One region of the Streptomyces sp. NPDC005266 genome, then DNA from elsewhere that is predicted to be linked to it. Evidence: riboswitches for the same ligand, from Rfam matches in the RefSeq annotation. Region 1 holds a riboswitch; each other region holds the start of a gene.
What was found. Region 1 has a riboswitch for cobalamin ahead of ABZU99_RS03880 (HoxN/HupN/NixA family nickel/cobalt transporter). Riboswitches for the same ligand answer to the same signal wherever they lie in the genome.

Region 1 (5,221 bases):
CGGAGCACCGGCCCGAACGGTATGAGGCGGCGGTCGGTGACGGCGGCCGCGAGGCCCGCCCGTTCCAGCCGCGCAAGGGTGCGGTCGACGCCGCACAGCGCGGAGTGCACCAGGAGCAGCACACCGCCGGGACGCAGTCGGGGCGGCCCGTCCGCGCAGATCTGGTCGAGCAGCGCCCGCCCGTCGGCACCGGCGTCCCAGGCCAGCGCCCGCCCGGAACACCCGGAACGCCCGAGACGCCCGCGACGCCCGCTGCCCCCGCTACGCCGCTCCGCCGAGGGCACATACGGGGGGTTGGCGATGATGAGATCGAATCGGCGGTCGGCGACGGGGGTCAGCAGATGGCCGCGCACCACGCGGACCCGCAGCCCGTTGAGGCGGGCGTGCAGGCGCGCGGAGGCCACCGCCCGGGCGGAGATGTCGACGGCGGTCACCTGCGCCGCGCCACACCGCGCCGCCTCAAGGGCCAGGGCCCCGCTGCCGGTACCGACGTCCAGGACGGTGGTGCCGGCGGTGATGGGCTCCCGGTGGAGCGCCTCGGCCAGCAGCCATGTGTCGTCCTGTGGCGTGTACACGCCCGGAGCAGACAAGAGCATCATGGGGCGCGAGTACCCCGATCAGGCACGATGAACAGTCGACGACGTCCACGGGGTCGTGCGGGAGCCGCAGGTGAATCAATGGCCGACGGCATACGTTACGGCGGGCGGTTTCGGGTACCCGCCGCGCAAGCTGCCGACGCAACCCCCGGGGGAACGCGACAGCCAGGCCCTTCCGGTCCAGACCACGGGCCGGGAGAGCCGCCCCCTACCTCACGTCCGGGCGGCTCAGTCGTCGAGGCCACCGCTCTCGCAGATCTGCCGGGCGATGTCTCTGAGTTTGATGTTCCGCTCCTGGGACACCCGCCGCATCACGGCGAAGGCCTCATCCTCGGAGATCTTGAGGCGCTCCATGAGGATGCCCATGGCCTCGCCGATGATGTGCCGGGTCTCGACCGCCCGCTTGAGCTGATCGGCGGTGCGGGCGCTGGAGAAGGCCACCGCGGCGTGGGAGGCGAGCAGCCAGCCGGCCGTCTCGCTGGCTCTGGTGAAGACGGCCGGGCGCCACGCATACATGTTCAGGGCACCGAGGTTCTCGTTCTCGGTGTAGAGCAGGAAGCCCATCATGCTGCCCAGACCGAGCGCGCGGGCCTCGCGGGCGTATTTCGGCCAGCGGTCCTGGGGTTCGTTGAAGTCCTTGATCCGGAACACCCGGTCACTACCCCGGCGGAGGGCGACGTCGAAGCAGGGGCCCTCGCCCAGCTTCTCCTGCAGCTGATCGGACCGGATCACCACCCCGTCGGTGGGTGCCAGGGTCTCCACCCGCTTTCCCTGGAAGATCAGGATGCCTGCCGCGTCACAGCCCTCGACGTTCTCCACGGCGGACTCGGTGATCCGCTCCAGTGTCGCGTCCACCGACGTCTGCGCCAGCAGGTCCCGCGCCATCTGGGCCATGCGCTCGGCGAAGCTCTCCCAGTCCATGACCACCAGCTTTCTCTCCGACCTCAAGTGTCACCCGGGCGCACCCACCCTGCCCAGAACGTATCGGGACGAGCCCGGACGCACATGGTTGCCGCGGGCAAACGATGCCCTCAGGCGGGGCGCGGCCGCCAGCTCTGCGGGTCGAGGATGCCCAGGAATACGCCCGGCCGATCAGCGCGAGGCGGGTGGGGGCATCGAGCAACTGCCGCAGCCGGCCAAGGTGATAGTCCAGGGTCTGCCGGGAGAGCCGGAGCGAGGCGGCGATCTCATGGTTCGCGTGCCCGGGGATCACCCTCGGCGGCCCGGTGGCGGCCGTGGGCCTGCTCTGCCTGTTCTCGGTGGTCACCGGTTTCGCGTACCCGATCCAGCGCGCACTGGTGAACACCGCCGTTCCGCCCGGCGCCCCGCGCGCCACGCTGCTCTCGGTCGAGAGCATCATCGACCGGGCCGTATGCGCCCTGGCCGCGGTGGCCGCCGGCGCGTATCTCTCGGCGGGCCGGATCGACGCCCTGCTGGGGCACAGCGCCGCCGTCACCGCCGCGGTGATGCTCGCGGTGCATCTGGTGGCGCGGAGGATCAGCGGGAAGCGCGGGGCCACCGGAGCCGTCTGATCCGGGCTCAGCCGCCGTCGGTTCCGGCCGTCCGGGCGGACCAGCGCTGTTCCACCTTGGCGAGCCGCCAGTAGGCCAGGGCCGCCGCCCACACCACCACGAACAGCCCGACGATGATGAACCCGACGTTGTCCAGGTCGAGCGCGGCGATCCGGCCGGTGACGGCGTCTTGCAGCTCGAGCTTGTCGTGGAGCACGCTCACCAGCTCGATGGTGCCGATGAGGAAGGCCACCGCGATCGACAGCCCGGTGATGGCGAGGTTGTAGAAAACCTTGCGCACCGGGTTGGAGAACGCCCAGTGGTAGGCGAAGTTCATAAAGGTGCCGTCGAGCGTGTCGAACAGGCTCATCCCGGCGGCGAACAACAGCGGCAGGCACAGGATCGCGTACCAGGGCAGCCCGGCGGCGGCTCCGCTTCCGGCCATCACCATCAGCGTCACCTCGGTGGCGGTGTCGAAGCCGAGCCCGAAGAGGAAGCCGAGCGGGTACATCTGCCCGGGGCGGGTGATGGACCGCGTGAAGCGGCCGAGGGCCCGGTTCATGAAGCCGCGGCTGTCCAGATGCGCCTCCAGCCGGGCCTCGTCGTACTGTCCGGCGCGCATCGCCCGGAAGACCCGCAGGATGCCGACGAGCGCCACCAGGTTGAGCGCGGCGATGAGATAGAGGAAGGAGCCGGAGACCGTCGTGCCGACGACGCCGAGGGTCTGGTGGGTGCCGGACCTCTCGTCGGCCAGGGTGCCGGCCAGCTGAGTACCCCCGGCGACCAGCGCGGCCATGATGACGACGACGCTGGAGTGGCCGAGGGCGAACCAGAAGCCGACCGACACCGGCCGCTTTCCGTCGGCCATCAGCTTGCGGGTGGTGTTGTCGATGGCGGCGATGTGGTCGGCGTCGAAGGCGTGCCGCATGCCGAGGGTGTACGCGGTGATCCCGAGGCCGATGCCGAAGGTCCTGGAGCCGACCTCGTAGTGCTGGGGCGCGACGACCAGGAAGAGCACGCCGAACGCGACGATGTGCAGGGCGACGATCACCGCCAGCAGCCCCGCGGTCCGTACGGTGTCCTCGCGCCGCCAGCGCAGTGCGGTGGGCAGGGTCATGCGGTCACGCTCCAGCACCTCGTGGATCACTTCGTGAGATGCCGCGGCCGGTCTCCTGGCTGACGGGTCGAACGCGCCCGCCCCTGCCTTCCCGGCCGCTCAGCGCTGCCAGTGGCTCCACAGCCTTGTCCTTCAGGCCGTGGAGCGGGACGGATACTCCCCGATCACAGTGGCGAGGGCCGCTCCGGTTTCTCACCGGTCTTCCCGAAACACCACGGCCCGCCAACTCTAGGAGCCGCGGGTCGAAAGCGGCAAGTTTCCGGATCCGCTCCCGCTTCGTCCCCGCGGTCGCGGTGCGGGCGGGGCGAGTGGCGGGCGGGGGCGGCCCGGCAGGATGACGCCATGCCCGCCCCTGGGGCGGCAGTCCACCGGTGTCGCTCCCGCGCCTGCGATACCGCGCCACCGAAAACCGCGGCCGTGAGCGGCACGAACGCGAGGCCGACGCCGAACCCAGCCGGGCGAGGCAGCCGCCCGAGGTCCAAGTGGAGTGGGCCGTCGACCAGATGGCCGATCCCGCCGGAGGCGGCGGTCAGCAGCACCCGCCGGACCACCCCCGCCCCGCCGATCGCGACGGCGATCCACCCGGCGCTCTTATCGGCCGGCACCGGCCGCAGTAGCTCCCGGTCGAGCTCCACCACGGTGATCAGCGGCGCGAGACCGGCCAGGGCGAGGCGCCGACCGCTTGGCACACTATTTTTGGTGTATCAGGCGCAGGCCAGGCGGAGTTCGCGGTCGCCGAGGGGAGCGAAGAAACGGGCCACGTCCTGCTCGGTGACCTCGGCGAGGGCGGCCGGGGACCACCGGGGGGCGCGATCCTTGTCGATCACCTGGGCGCGGATTCCCTCCACCAGGTCCGGGCAGCTCAGAGCGGCTGCCGAGACGCGGAACTCCTGTTCCAGGACGCGCTCCAGCGAACCCAGCCGCCGGGCCCGGCGCACGGCGGTCAGCGTGACCTTGAGCGCGGTGGGCGACTTGGCGAGGAGGGACTCGGCGGTCTCCTTGGCCGCCGGCACGCCACTGGCGAGCAGCCGGTCCACGATCTCCTCGACGGTGTCCGCCGCATAGCAGTGATCGATCCACTCCCGGTGGCCGTCCAGCTCACCCGCCGGCGCCTCGCGGGCGTACCGGGGCAGGACGTCCGTCACGGGGGCCATGGCGAGGTCCTTGCCGAGCACCGGCAGCAGATCGGACGGTACGAAGTGGTCGGCGAGCCCGCACAGCAGGGCATCGGCGGCGCCCACCGGTGCCCCCGTGAGCGCGAGATGGGTGCCGAGCTCGCCGGGAGCGCGGCCCAGCAGGTAGGTGCCGCCGACGTCCGGGACGAAGCCGATGCCGGTCTCGGGCATGGCGACCCGGGAGCGCTCGGTGACGATCCGTACGCCGCCATGGGCCGAGACCCCGACGCCGCCGCCCATCACGATGCCGTCCATCAGGGCGACATACGGCTTGGGGTAGCGGGCGATACGGGCGTTGAGCCGGTATTCGTCGCGCCAGAAAGCCAGCGACGCGTCACCCCCTCCCGTCCTCACCTCCTCGTGGATCAAGCGGATGTCGCCGCCCGCGCACAGCCCGCGCTCCCCCGCCCCGCTGATCACGACGGTCCCGACCGCCGGATCCCGCTCCCAGGCGGTGAGCGCCTCGGCGATCCGGGTCACCATCGGGTGGTTGAGGGCGTTGATGGCGCGCGGCCGGTTGAGGGTGAGGTAGCCGGCGCGTCCCTCGGTGCGCAGCAGGACGGGGTCGTTGTCGGTCACCGGAGAACTCCTGTCCGTCCGGGGGCCACGATGAGATACATGATCGCGTTCGTTCCTTCCTGGTGCCGATGCACGCGTCGATCGCAAAGGATCGTCTCGTCGCACGGTAGTGGCCGGTCGATCAGTGGCCGCGCGGGGCATACATGATCACGGCCATCCCCGCGAGACAGATCAGCGCCCCGATGACATCCGACCGGTCGGGGCGGTAGCCGTCGGCCACCATGCCCCAGGCGAGCGATCCGG
Region 2 (5,221 bases), on a different contig from region 1:
TCGGCGGCCGCAGCTTCGGGACCTGGATCACCTGGTTCCTGCTCGGGGGCGACCTCTACACGGCGTACACCTTCGTCGCCGTCCCGGCGGCGATCTACGCGGCGGGCGCGTCCGGCTTCTTCGCGGTCCCGTACACCATCCTGGTCTACCCGCTGATCTTCACCTTCCTGCCCCGACTGTGGTCGGTGTCCCACAAGCACGGGTATGTCACCACTTCGGACTTCGTCCGCGGCCGCTTCGGCTCCAAGGGGCTCTCGCTGGCCGTCGCGATCACCGGCATCCTCGCCACCATGCCGTACATCGCCCTCCAGCTCGTCGGCATCCAGGCGGTGCTGGACGTGATGGGCGTCGGCGGCGGGGAGAACACCAACTGGTTCATCAAGGACCTGCCGCTGCTGATCGCCTTCGGTGTGCTCGCCGCGTACACCTACTCCTCGGGGTTGCGCGCACCCGCGCTCATCGCCTTCGTCAAGGACACCCTGATCTATATCGTCATCGCGGTGGCGATCATCTACATCCCGATGAAACTGGGCGGCTTCGACGACATCTTCGCCAAGGCGGGCGAGGCCTTCTCCCAGAAGAACCCGGCCACCGGGCAGCCACGCGGCGCCCTGGCCAGCGGCGAGAAACAGCAGTGGGCCTACGCCACACTGGCCCTCGGCTCGGCGCTCGCGCTGTTCATGTATCCGCACTCGATCACCGCGACGCTCTCCAGCCGCAGCCGCGAGGTGATCCGCCGCAACACCACGATCCTGCCGCTGTACTCCCTGATGCTGGGCCTGCTGGGGTTGCTGGGCTTCATGGCGATCGCGGCGGACGTGAAGGTCACCAACGGCCAGCTCGCCATCCCGCAGCTCTTCGAGAACCTCTTCCCCGACTGGTTCACGGGCGTCGCCTTCGCCGCCATCGGCATCGGCGCGCTGGTCCCGGCGGCCATCATGTCGATCGCCGCGGCGAATCTGTTCACCCGCAACATCTACAAGGACTTCCTGCGGCCCAACGCCACGCCGGAGGAAGAGACCAAGATCTCCAAGCTGGTATCGCTGCTGGTCAAGGTCGGCGCACTGATCTTCGTCCTGGGCATGGACAAGACGGTCGCGATCAACTTCCAGCTGCTGGGCGGCGTCTGGATCCTGCAGACCTTCCCGGCCCTGGTGGGCGGCCTGTTCACCCGGTGGTTCCACCGCTGGGCACTGCTGGCGGGCTGGGCGGTCGGCATGATCTACGGCACCTGGAAGGCGTACGACACCCCGAGCGCCACCCAGAAGCACTTCGGCAACACCGCCGATATCCCCGGCATCGGCGAGATCGGCTACATCGGCTTCACGGCCTTCGTCCTCAACGTCGCCGTGGTGGTCGCCCTCACCCTCGTCCTGCGCGCGGTGAAGGCCCCGGACGGGATCGACGAGACGTCCCCCGCCGACTACACGGCGGACGCGGGCGACCCGGGCGTCCAGGCCGAGCTGCCCCCGGCCACTGCGGGGGCGCCGGGCGGACACTGACGCCTGCCGCCGCCGCACTGGGCCGCCGGCTCCCTCGCGGGAGCCGGCGGCCCGTTCGCGGGAGTCAGACGTATCAGACGTAGAGGAAGGTGCCGGGGACGGTGACGGTTCCGAAGGCCGTCACCAGGGTGACGGTCGCGTTCCCGGCCACGCCGGGCGGACTGGTGCCGGTGACCGTGGTGGCGCTCGCGGTCACGCCGGTGGCGGGAACGCCGTTGAACAGCACGCCCAGCACCCCACCGAGGTTGGTGCCGGTGATGGTGAACGCGGTACCGCCGGCCACCGGTCCGGTGCTGGGGGTGATGGCGGTGGGCGCCGGCGCGGGCGGAGCGACGAAGTAGGTGAAGCCGCCGGGGACGGTGGTGGTGCCGCCGGGCCCGGTGAGGGTGACGGTGACATTGCCACCGGCGGCCGGGCCGGCCGGGGTGATACCGACCAGGCTGGTTCCGGCGGGGTTGACGGCCAGGATGGTCGAGGGGTTCCCGCCGTTCCGGATGCTCGCGGTGCGGCCTCGGGCACGGCGGCGCGGGGCGGCGGAGGCGCTGGTGCGGGCCTGCATGGACGGGGCGCGGGGGCTCGGGCTGCAGCGGATCGTGATCTGCAGCCAGCAGTCGATGACGGCCGCTCACCGGCTCTACGCGCGACTGGGCTTCGTCCGCGCGCCGGAGCGGGATTGGGAGCCGGTACCGGGCGTCACGCTGTGGGCGTTCACGGTCGAGCTGTAGCGACTCCTTTGGCGCTGTCGCGTTGATCCCGGCGATGGCGGCACTGTCCGTGGATATGGTGCCACCCCTGCGCGTCCTCGCCGCCGCGGACCGGCGAGCTGACGCCGCCGTGGCCGTACGGGCCCCGCGGCCCCGTGGACGGCGTGGCGGTAAGCGTCGGTCTGCCCGCAGCGACCCGTGCGGGCGTCGGCGTGAGCTTCGCCCACGGGCCGGAACGCCACCGCCGCCGCCCCCGCCGACCCCGAGGTCTCAGCGGGTGGCGGGCCCTGAGCGCCGTCCCGGGGGGCCGCAGGTCACGGCCCACGCCCGGAACGCAATAGATCATTCGTGCGAAACTCCTCACCTCCCGACACAAGATGTGGGGGTGGGTGCGGCGGCCAACACAAGATGTATGCTCGTGCTCGCTGTCGCCGCAGGGGAATCCGGTGGGAATCCGGAACTGTCCCGCAACGGTGTACGTGTGCGCATTGTGCGTACCCGCGAGTCCGAGGACCTGCCGACAGCCGTCTGCATACGTCCGGGCCTCGCGGGTTGGGCCGATGGGCGCTGCGCGGTATGCCTCCGTACGTGAGTGCGGAATCGGCATGCCCGTCTGCGACCGTCGCGCACCGCCCTCCTGGCCCCCAGCCGAGCGAGGGAGAGCACTTCAGTGACCATCGCGCCCGCGGATCCGGTTTCAGAGGCAACGGCTTCTCAGGTAGTGGCCGACGCGCCCGGGACCGCACTGCTGCGGACCCTGACCGGTCTCACCGCCGACCTTCCCGCCACCGACCCCGGCAAGGTCGCGGCCGCCGCTCTGCGCGGCCGTCATCCCGGCTCGGACGAGGCGGAGTTGCGCACTCTGGCGACCGAGGCGGCGGCCGGGCTGATCGCCGAAGAGCCGGAGTACTCACGGCTGGCCGCGCGGCTGCTGGCCCTCGCGATCACGGAGGAGGCCGCCGGGCAGGGCGCGGTCTCCTTCTCCGCTTCCGTCCGGGTGGGCCACCAGGAGGGCCTGATCGCCGACTCCACCGCTGAGTTCGTGGCCACGCACGCCGCCCGGCTCGACGCGCTGGTGGACCAGGCGCTCGCCGACGGCGCCGACAACCGCTTCGGCTACTTCGGGCTGCGCACCCTGCACAGCCGCTATCTGCTGCGCCACCCGATCACCCGTCAGGTGATCGAGACCCCGCAGCACTTCCTGCTCCGGGTGGCCTGCGGGCTCGCCGAGGACGGCTCCGAGCGGGCGCTGGCCGATGTGGCCGAGCTGTACCGGCTGACCAGCACGCTCTCCTATCTGCCCAGCTCCCCCACGCTGTTCAACTCCGGCACCCGGCATCCGCAGATGTCCTCCTGCTATCTGCTGGACTCGCCGCTGGACGAGCTCGACTCCATCTACAACCGCTACCACCAGGTCGCGCGGCTCTCGAAGCACGCGGGCGGCATCGGCCTGTCGTACTCGCGCATCCGCGCGCGCGGTTCGCTGATCCGGGGCACCAACGGGCACTCCAACGGCATCGTGCCGTTCCTGCGCACGCTGGACGCCTCGGTGGCCGCCGTCAACCAGGGCGGCCGGCGCAAGGGCGCGGCCTGCGTCTACCTGGAGACCTGGCACGCGGACATCGAGGAGTTCCTGGAGCTGCGGGACAACACGGGCGAGGAGGCCCGCCGCACCCACAACCTCAACATCGCGCACTGGGTCCCGGACGAGTTCATGCGCCGGGTCGAGGCGGACGCCGACTGGTCGCTGTTCTCGCCGGTCGACGCGCCCGAGCTGGTCGACCTGTGGGGCGAGGAGTTCGACGCCGCCTACCGCAAGGCCGAGACCGAGGGGCGGGCGCTCAAGCAGGTCCCGGCGCGCCGGCTGTACGCGCGGATGATGCGCACCCTGGCACAGACCGGCAACGGTTGGATGACGTTCAAGGACGCCGCCAACCGCACCGCCAACCAGACCGCCGAGCCCGGCAAGGTCGTCCACTCCTCCAACCTCTGCACCGAGATCCTCGAGGTCACGGACGACGGCGAGACCGCCGTGTGCAACCTCGGCTCGGTCAACCTGGCCGCGCACCTCGGCGAGGACGGCACGATGGACTGGGAGCGGCTGGACGCCACGGTCCGCACCGCCGTGACCTTCCTCGACCGCGTGGTGGACATCAACTTCTACCCCACGGAAGAGGCCGGCGCCTCCAACTCCCGCTGGCGGCCGGTGGGGCTGGGCCTCATGGGGCTGCAGGACGTCTTCTTCCGGCTGCGGCTGCCCTTCGACTCCCCCGAGGCGGAGAAGCTCTCCACCCAGATCTCCGAGCGCATCATGCTCGCCGCGTACGAGGCGTCCTGTGCGCTCGCCGAGCGCCACGGACCGCATCCGGCCTGGTCCGCGACGCGCACCGCGCGTGGGGTGCTGCACCCCGACCACTACGCGGACGCGGTGACGACCCGGCCGGAGCGCTGGGAGGCCCTGCGCGAGCGGATGAAGAAGTCCGGGATGCGGAACTCGCTGTTGCTGGCGATCGCGCCGACCGCGACCATCGCCTCCATCGCGGGCGTCTACGAGTGCATCGAGCCGCAGGTCTCCAACCTCTTCAAGCGCGAAACCCTCAGCGGGGAGTTCCTGCAGGTCAACTCCTATCTGGTGGACGACCTCAAGAAGCTCGGCGTCTGGGACGCCCGGACCCGCGAGGCGCTGCGCGAGGCCAACGGCTCGGTCCAGGACCTCTCCTGGGTGCCCGCGGACGTACGGGCGCTGTACCGGACCGCGTGGGAGGTGCCGCAGCGCGCCCTGATCGACATGGCCGCGGCCCGCACCCCCTACCTCGATCAGAGCCAGTCGCTGAACCTGTTCATGGCCTCGCCGACCATCGGCAAGCTCAGCTCGATGTACGCGTACGCCTGGAAGCAGGGCATCAAGACGACCTACTACCTGCGTTCGCGACCGGCGACCCGGATCGCCCAGTCCGCGCGCGGTGGATCCGCCGCGGCCACCATCCCCGTCCAGCAGGCGCCCGCCGCCGAAGA
Region 3 (5,221 bases), on a different contig from region 1:
AGCAGGGCCTTCGCCCCGCGGTCGGGCCGCCCGCGCAACCTGCGGGCCGCGCGCAGCCGCTGGACGTCCGTGACGAGGTGGGGGGCGAAGGTCATCGCCACGACGACCGCGACGCCCGCCTCGTACAGCGCGCCGGGCAGGGACTTGAGCAGCCGGGCCGGGCTGGCCAGGGCGTTCGCCGCGCCGACGCAGATCAGCAGGGTGGCCAGCTTCAGCCCGTCGTACAGCGCGAAGACCAGCCCCTCGGCCACGACCCGGCCGCCGATCCGCACCCCCCGCGCCCAGTCGGGAACCGGGACTTCGGGGAGCGTGAACAGCACGCGGGTGCCGGGGATCGGCGAGCCGAGGAACACCGCGAAGATCAGCCGGATCCCCAGCACCACCAGGCCGAGCTTGAGGAAGGCGGTGTACGAGCGGGCCCAGGGCGCGTCCGTGCGGCGCACCGCCACGACATAGCCCGCGACGGCGATGAGCAGCCCGAGCAGCAGCGGATTGGTGGTCCGGGACGCGGCCGTGGCCAGCCCGAGCGCCCACAGCCACCAGGCGCCGGCGTGCAGCGCGTTGCCCCGGGTCGGGGTGCGTGCCGTGACGCGGCGCGTGGCGTCGGCGGTCCGCGGTGCCGCCGTGCTCATGTCCGGCGGCGGCGCGTCTGCCACACCGCCGCGGCCCCGAGCCCGACGACGAGGGCCAGACCGCCGAGCAGCCCCGCCGACGGGCCGCCGCTGTCGCTCTTGTCGCCGCTCTCGCCGCTGTTCTTGCCCCCGCTGTTGCCGTCGGCCTTGCCGTCGCTCTCGCCGATCTGCTCGCCGCAGCCCGACGTCGGGTATCCGGCGATGGCGCACAGCAGCGCGGCGGAGTTGTAGCGCAGCGGCTTGGCGACGGCGGCCAGCGCGTCCCCGGCCGTCGCGCCCTCACCGACCCGCGCGCACTCCGTACGCGCCTTCGGCGGGGTCGCGCCACCCGGCGCGTCGGCCTTCGTGCCGAAGTCCAGGACAACCGCGACCCGCTTGGTGCCGCCCTTGGCGGGCGTATCGGTACAGATCGCCTTGAAGTCGGCCGAACCACGCGGCCGTACGGCGTCCTGGGAGTCCTCGCTGACCGCGAAGCGGAAGCCGATCATGTCGCCATCGTCCGGCCGCGCCGACGCGGGCCCCTGCGTGGCGTACGTCCAGCCGCCCCCGCCCCGCTGCCAGAACGACCAGTAGCGATACCCCTCGGCGGCCTGCGCGGGGGCCGCGCCCAAGGCGGCCAGCAGCAGCGCGGCGGGGAGCGACCGGGCCGCGCACCGCACGACGTGCCCGAGGATCATCAGAACTGCTGCTTCTTCCGGCCGCTGAGCAGGAAGCCGATGCCGATGCCCGCGGCCGCGCCGGCGCCCACGAACCACCAGACGTTGGTCATCCCGCCGTCGTCGTCCTTCTTGGCCTTGGTGCTCGACTCGGCCCCCGAGCCGCCGACCGCTTCGGGCTTCGGCCCCGTGGCGTTGAGCTGCCGCACCAGGTCGACGCCCCCGAAGCTCCGCGGATCGCTGCCGGTCGCGTATGCCGCGAGGATCAGCTTGCCGAGGGCCCCCGGGTCGCCCTTCGCCCACGCCACCGCGCCGCTGTTCTTCCGCCGCAGCCACTGGAGCGGCTTGCCCGCGGCGGCGCTGTGCTTCCCGGCGGCGAGCGCCATGACCGCGTCGGCGGTGGCGCCGAAGTCGGGCTGGTTCTTGGCGCCGGGCATCGTGGACATCAGGTGTCCGTCGTGCTCGGACAGGGCGGTGGAGAGATGGCCGAGGGCGGCCTCGGCCGCGTCCTCGGGCGTACCGGCCCCGCCGTCCCCGCCCTCGCAGTCCATCGGCTCCGGGCTCTTGCGGGTGTCGTCGCCGACGGGCTCGAAGACGAAGCCCTTGCCCTGGGCGGCCAGCGCGGCGCTCACGGTGGCCAGGGTGTTCGCGGCGAGCTTGGCGTTCTTCCCGGTGTTCCCGCTCTTGTCCGGCTGGTAGGCGAAGGCCCCGCGCTCTCCCGCCTTGGCCGCGCATCCCAGCTGCAGCCCGAGCAGGGCGTCGTACGGGCTCTTGCCGCCCTTCTCGGCGGTGATCTTCGACGGGTCCTTCACGGCAGCGGCGAAGGCGCCGACCGCGACCGAGGTGGAGTTCGCGTCGGTCGGCCCGCCGGGGTTCATGCCCCAGCCGCCGTCGTCGTTCTGGTTCCGCTTCAGCCAGCCGATGCCCTTCTCCACCGCGTCGGACTGCCCGCCCACCGCCGCCAGCGCCTGCACGGCCGCCGAGGTCGCGTCGGTGAACTCACCCTTCTTCGGCTCGCACGCCTTCGCGGTGTCCGCCCGGTAGGCCCCGAAGCCGCCGTCCGCGCACTGCTGACCGGCCAGCCAGTCGACAGCCGACTTCGCCGGGGTGACGCCCACCGCGTCCTGGGCGAGCAGCGCGAGCGACTGCCGCCACACGCCGTCGAACTTCGGGTCCTTGGCACCGTATAGCCCCTCCGGGCGCGCCGGGCCGTCGGCGAAGGCGGCGGGCGCGACGACTGCGCCGCACACGGCGGCGGAGACGGACAGAGCCGCCACACTGCGGCGTAGGTTCATGGCTGTGGTGCCTCTCGATCGTTGTCGCCGCGGTGGGACGGACCGCCTACGGGCGCGGCCGCGCACGGCTGACCACCCACGCGCGGAGCGATCCGCCCCGCCACGACACGATGACACCCGGCTCAGCTCCGCATCCCTCGACGGTGCCGCCCCGGTGCCCGGGACGACGGGAGCCTGCGTCGCGCCCGCCCTGGTGTTCCGGCTCATACGTCCCCGAGGGCCGTACTCACGGTTGCGGGTCAGCGTCGGATTCCCACCGACTTCCCCCGAACGGGCGCGAATGAAGTTTTACGGATACCTTATCCGGCGGCCGCCTGCCGCCCGCCCGCCCCCCTGTCCGCCTCCGCGCGCAGCAGCACCGGCAGGCTCCGGTGGCCGTTGGAGATGAAGGTCGGTGCGGGTTCGAGGGCCTGCGGCGGGACGGCGAGCTCCAGGTCAGGGAAGCGGTCGAACAGCGCGGGGAGTGCGATCCGGGCCTCCAGCCGGGCCAGCGGTGCGCCCAGGCAGTAGTGCATGCCGTAGCCGAAGGCCAGGTGCTCCTTGTCCGCCCGGGTGATGTCGAACCGGTCGGCGTCGGTGCCGTGCAGCCGGGGGTGGCGGTTGGCCGCCGCGTAGGACGCCAGGACCGCGTCGCCCTTCTTGATGACGACGCCCTCACCGGCGTCGACGTCCTCCACGGCGAAGCGCAGCGGCAGATGCGCCAGCGGGGGCTGTGCCCGCAGCGTCTCCTCGATCACGTCGTCCCAGGACGCCTTGCCCCGGCGGACCAGGGCGAACTGCTCCGGATGGGTCAGCATGGCGTGGATCGCGTTGTCGAGCAGTTGCACCGTCGTCTCGTAGCCGGCGGCGATGAGCAGCCCCACGGTGTCGGCGAGCTCCTGCTCGTTCAGCCGGGAGCCGTCCTTGTCGCGTGCGGCGATGAGATCGCTGACGATGTCGTCGGCGGGTGTGCGCCGCTTGAGCGCGACGAGCTCGCGCAGGATGCGCTGATGGCCCTCGTTGGCGGCGATGACCTCCTCCGGTGCCGCGTTCGTCCGGAACATGGTGTCCACGAACGCGCGCTCACGCTCGCGCATCTCGCCCTCGGGCAGGCCGATCAGCTCGCAGATGACCCCGATCGGGATCGGGTAGCAGTACGCGGCCTTCACATCCACCGCGTCCCCGGGCGCGGCGGCGGCCCGCTCCGCGAGGCCGTCCAGCAGATGTGCCACGAGGAGTTCGATACGCGGCCGGAGCACGGCGGTGCGGCGGCCGGTGAAGCCCTTCGCGACGAGCCTGCGGAGCCGGGTGTGGTCGGCGCCGTAGGCGGTGAACATGTTCTCCACGGCGACCCAGGTGATCAGCGGCCACGACAAAGGGATCTCACCCTTGATGAACCGCGGCCAGTGCCGGTGGGCGTCCTTCGATATGCGCGGGTCGGTCAACAGCTGTTTGAGGAGCTCGGGGTCGGTGACCGACCACGCCGTCACCCCTCCCGGGAGCTCCACCGGCGTCGCCGGGCCCCGTTCCCGGAGCCGGGCGCCTTCGCCGTGGATGTCGCGTCCTGTGGGGTCGAGAACGAAGGGCGGGAGCTGGGCTTCCATGCGTCGCCTCCATTGTTCGCGCCGTCCGTGGCGCCGTCTGCGCTGGGGGTGGGGTGGTTGTCCCGTCAAGTGATGTGCCACCCGGTGAAGTTGGCTATCCGGAAACCGCCGGAGATGTTCGTCTCAAGCGGCCGGAGTCAGGGCCCGATCCGCGACCGGGTCCGTGCCCGGGACCGGCTCCGCCCTGCCCAGCTTCACCAGACGGCGCAGATGCGCCTCCGCCTCGGAGACCGCGATGGTGCGGGAGCCGTAGGGGATCCGGTCCCAGGGGCGGTTCCACTCCATGGTCTCGGCGAGCCGCCAGGGGGTGAGCGGGGTGGTGAGGAGGGCGAGCAGACCGGTGAGGCGCTTCCCGTCTCCGCGGCCCCCGCGGGCCGGTGCGGCCATTGCCCATTATAGCGAGAACTGATTACCCATCAGGGATACCGGTGACGACTTCGCTCGACCTGCGCTGACCAGCCATCAAGGTGCCGTCACCGGCCGTTGTTGGCTGCCCTTGGGCCCCTCGGACCGGCCGCGGACGGTCCGACCGGATGCGTGGGCGGCGCAGGTGGTCGCGGATCGCGCGTGAGGAGGGTGTGCGCGGTCCGCGATCACGGCCTTTGGCCGGGTCCGGGGCCGTCCGAGACCGGTCCCGGGGACCCGGGCGCGGGCCATCAGGAGCGCCCGAGCGCGTGGTTGGCGGGTTCGGCCCGGCCGGGTGCCCATTTTTCGTGCTCGGCCGACGTCACGCAGGGCCGAAATTGAGCAACAGCTCCCACAGCAATCGCCTGCCGGGGCGTTCGTGAAGTGATGGACGATCAGGTATCGCGGTCCCCATGGCTCATCGGATGGCTCAGGGCCCATGGATGGCAAAAACACCAGTACATCTTTGGCCATTGCTGGTTATCGTGATCACTTGCGGCCCGAGCCGGCCTTTTGGAGAGGAACGCCCCGTGCCCACGATCAGCATCATCACCTCTGTACACAACGGCGGCCATCGCTACATTGACGAGACTTACGAATCCCTGCGCGAGCAGAAGCTTCCGGGCGGCTGGGAATGGCAATGGTGCGTC

Region 2: it holds a riboswitch for cobalamin, as region 1 does, so the genes downstream of both, ABZU99_RS01545 (ribonucleoside-diphosphate reductase subunit alpha) here and ABZU99_RS03880 (HoxN/HupN/NixA family nickel/cobalt transporter) in region 1, are expected to answer to the same signal.
Region 3: it holds a riboswitch for cobalamin, as region 1 does, so the genes downstream of both, ABZU99_RS31845 (prenyltransferase/squalene oxidase repeat-containing protein) here and ABZU99_RS03880 (HoxN/HupN/NixA family nickel/cobalt transporter) in region 1, are expected to answer to the same signal.

The regions. Positions count from the first base shown of each region.
Region 1 covers NZ_JBEXHC010000002.1:75,834-81,054, reverse strand. The annotation lists gene ABZU99_RS03895 (HemK2/MTQ2 family protein methyltransferase) at 1-599, opposite strand, end outside; gene ABZU99_RS03890 (GAF and ANTAR domain-containing protein) at 825-1,517, opposite strand; gene ABZU99_RS03885 (hypothetical protein) at 1,823-2,128, shown strand; gene ABZU99_RS03880 (HoxN/HupN/NixA family nickel/cobalt transporter) at 2,136-3,224, opposite strand; cobalamin riboswitch at 3,252-3,479, opposite strand; gene ABZU99_RS03875 (enoyl-CoA hydratase/isomerase family protein) at 3,929-4,978, opposite strand; gene ABZU99_RS03870 (YnfA family protein) at 5,100-5,221, opposite strand, start outside.
Region 2 covers NZ_JBEXHC010000001.1:340,111-345,331, forward strand. The annotation lists gene mctP (monocarboxylate uptake permease MctP) at 1-1,502, shown strand, start outside; gene ABZU99_RS01535 (IPT/TIG domain-containing protein) at 1,576-2,061, opposite strand; partial or broken gene ABZU99_RS01540 (GNAT family N-acetyltransferase) at 1,991-2,227, shown strand; cobalamin riboswitch at 2,606-2,743, shown strand; gene ABZU99_RS01545 (ribonucleoside-diphosphate reductase subunit alpha) at 2,877-5,221, shown strand, end outside.
Region 3 covers NZ_JBEXHC010000027.1:49,502-54,722, reverse strand. The annotation lists gene ABZU99_RS31855 (energy-coupling factor transporter transmembrane protein EcfT) at 1-632, opposite strand, end outside; gene ABZU99_RS31850 (SCO2322 family protein) at 629-1,309, opposite strand; gene ABZU99_RS31845 (prenyltransferase/squalene oxidase repeat-containing protein) at 1,309-2,583, opposite strand; cobalamin riboswitch at 2,754-2,878, opposite strand; gene ABZU99_RS31840 (cytochrome P450) at 2,883-4,166, opposite strand; partial or broken gene ABZU99_RS31835 (MBL fold metallo-hydrolase) at 4,290-4,517, opposite strand; partial or broken gene ABZU99_RS31830 (IS5/IS1182 family transposase) at 4,678-4,826, opposite strand; gene ABZU99_RS31825 (glycosyltransferase) at 5,102-5,221, shown strand, end outside.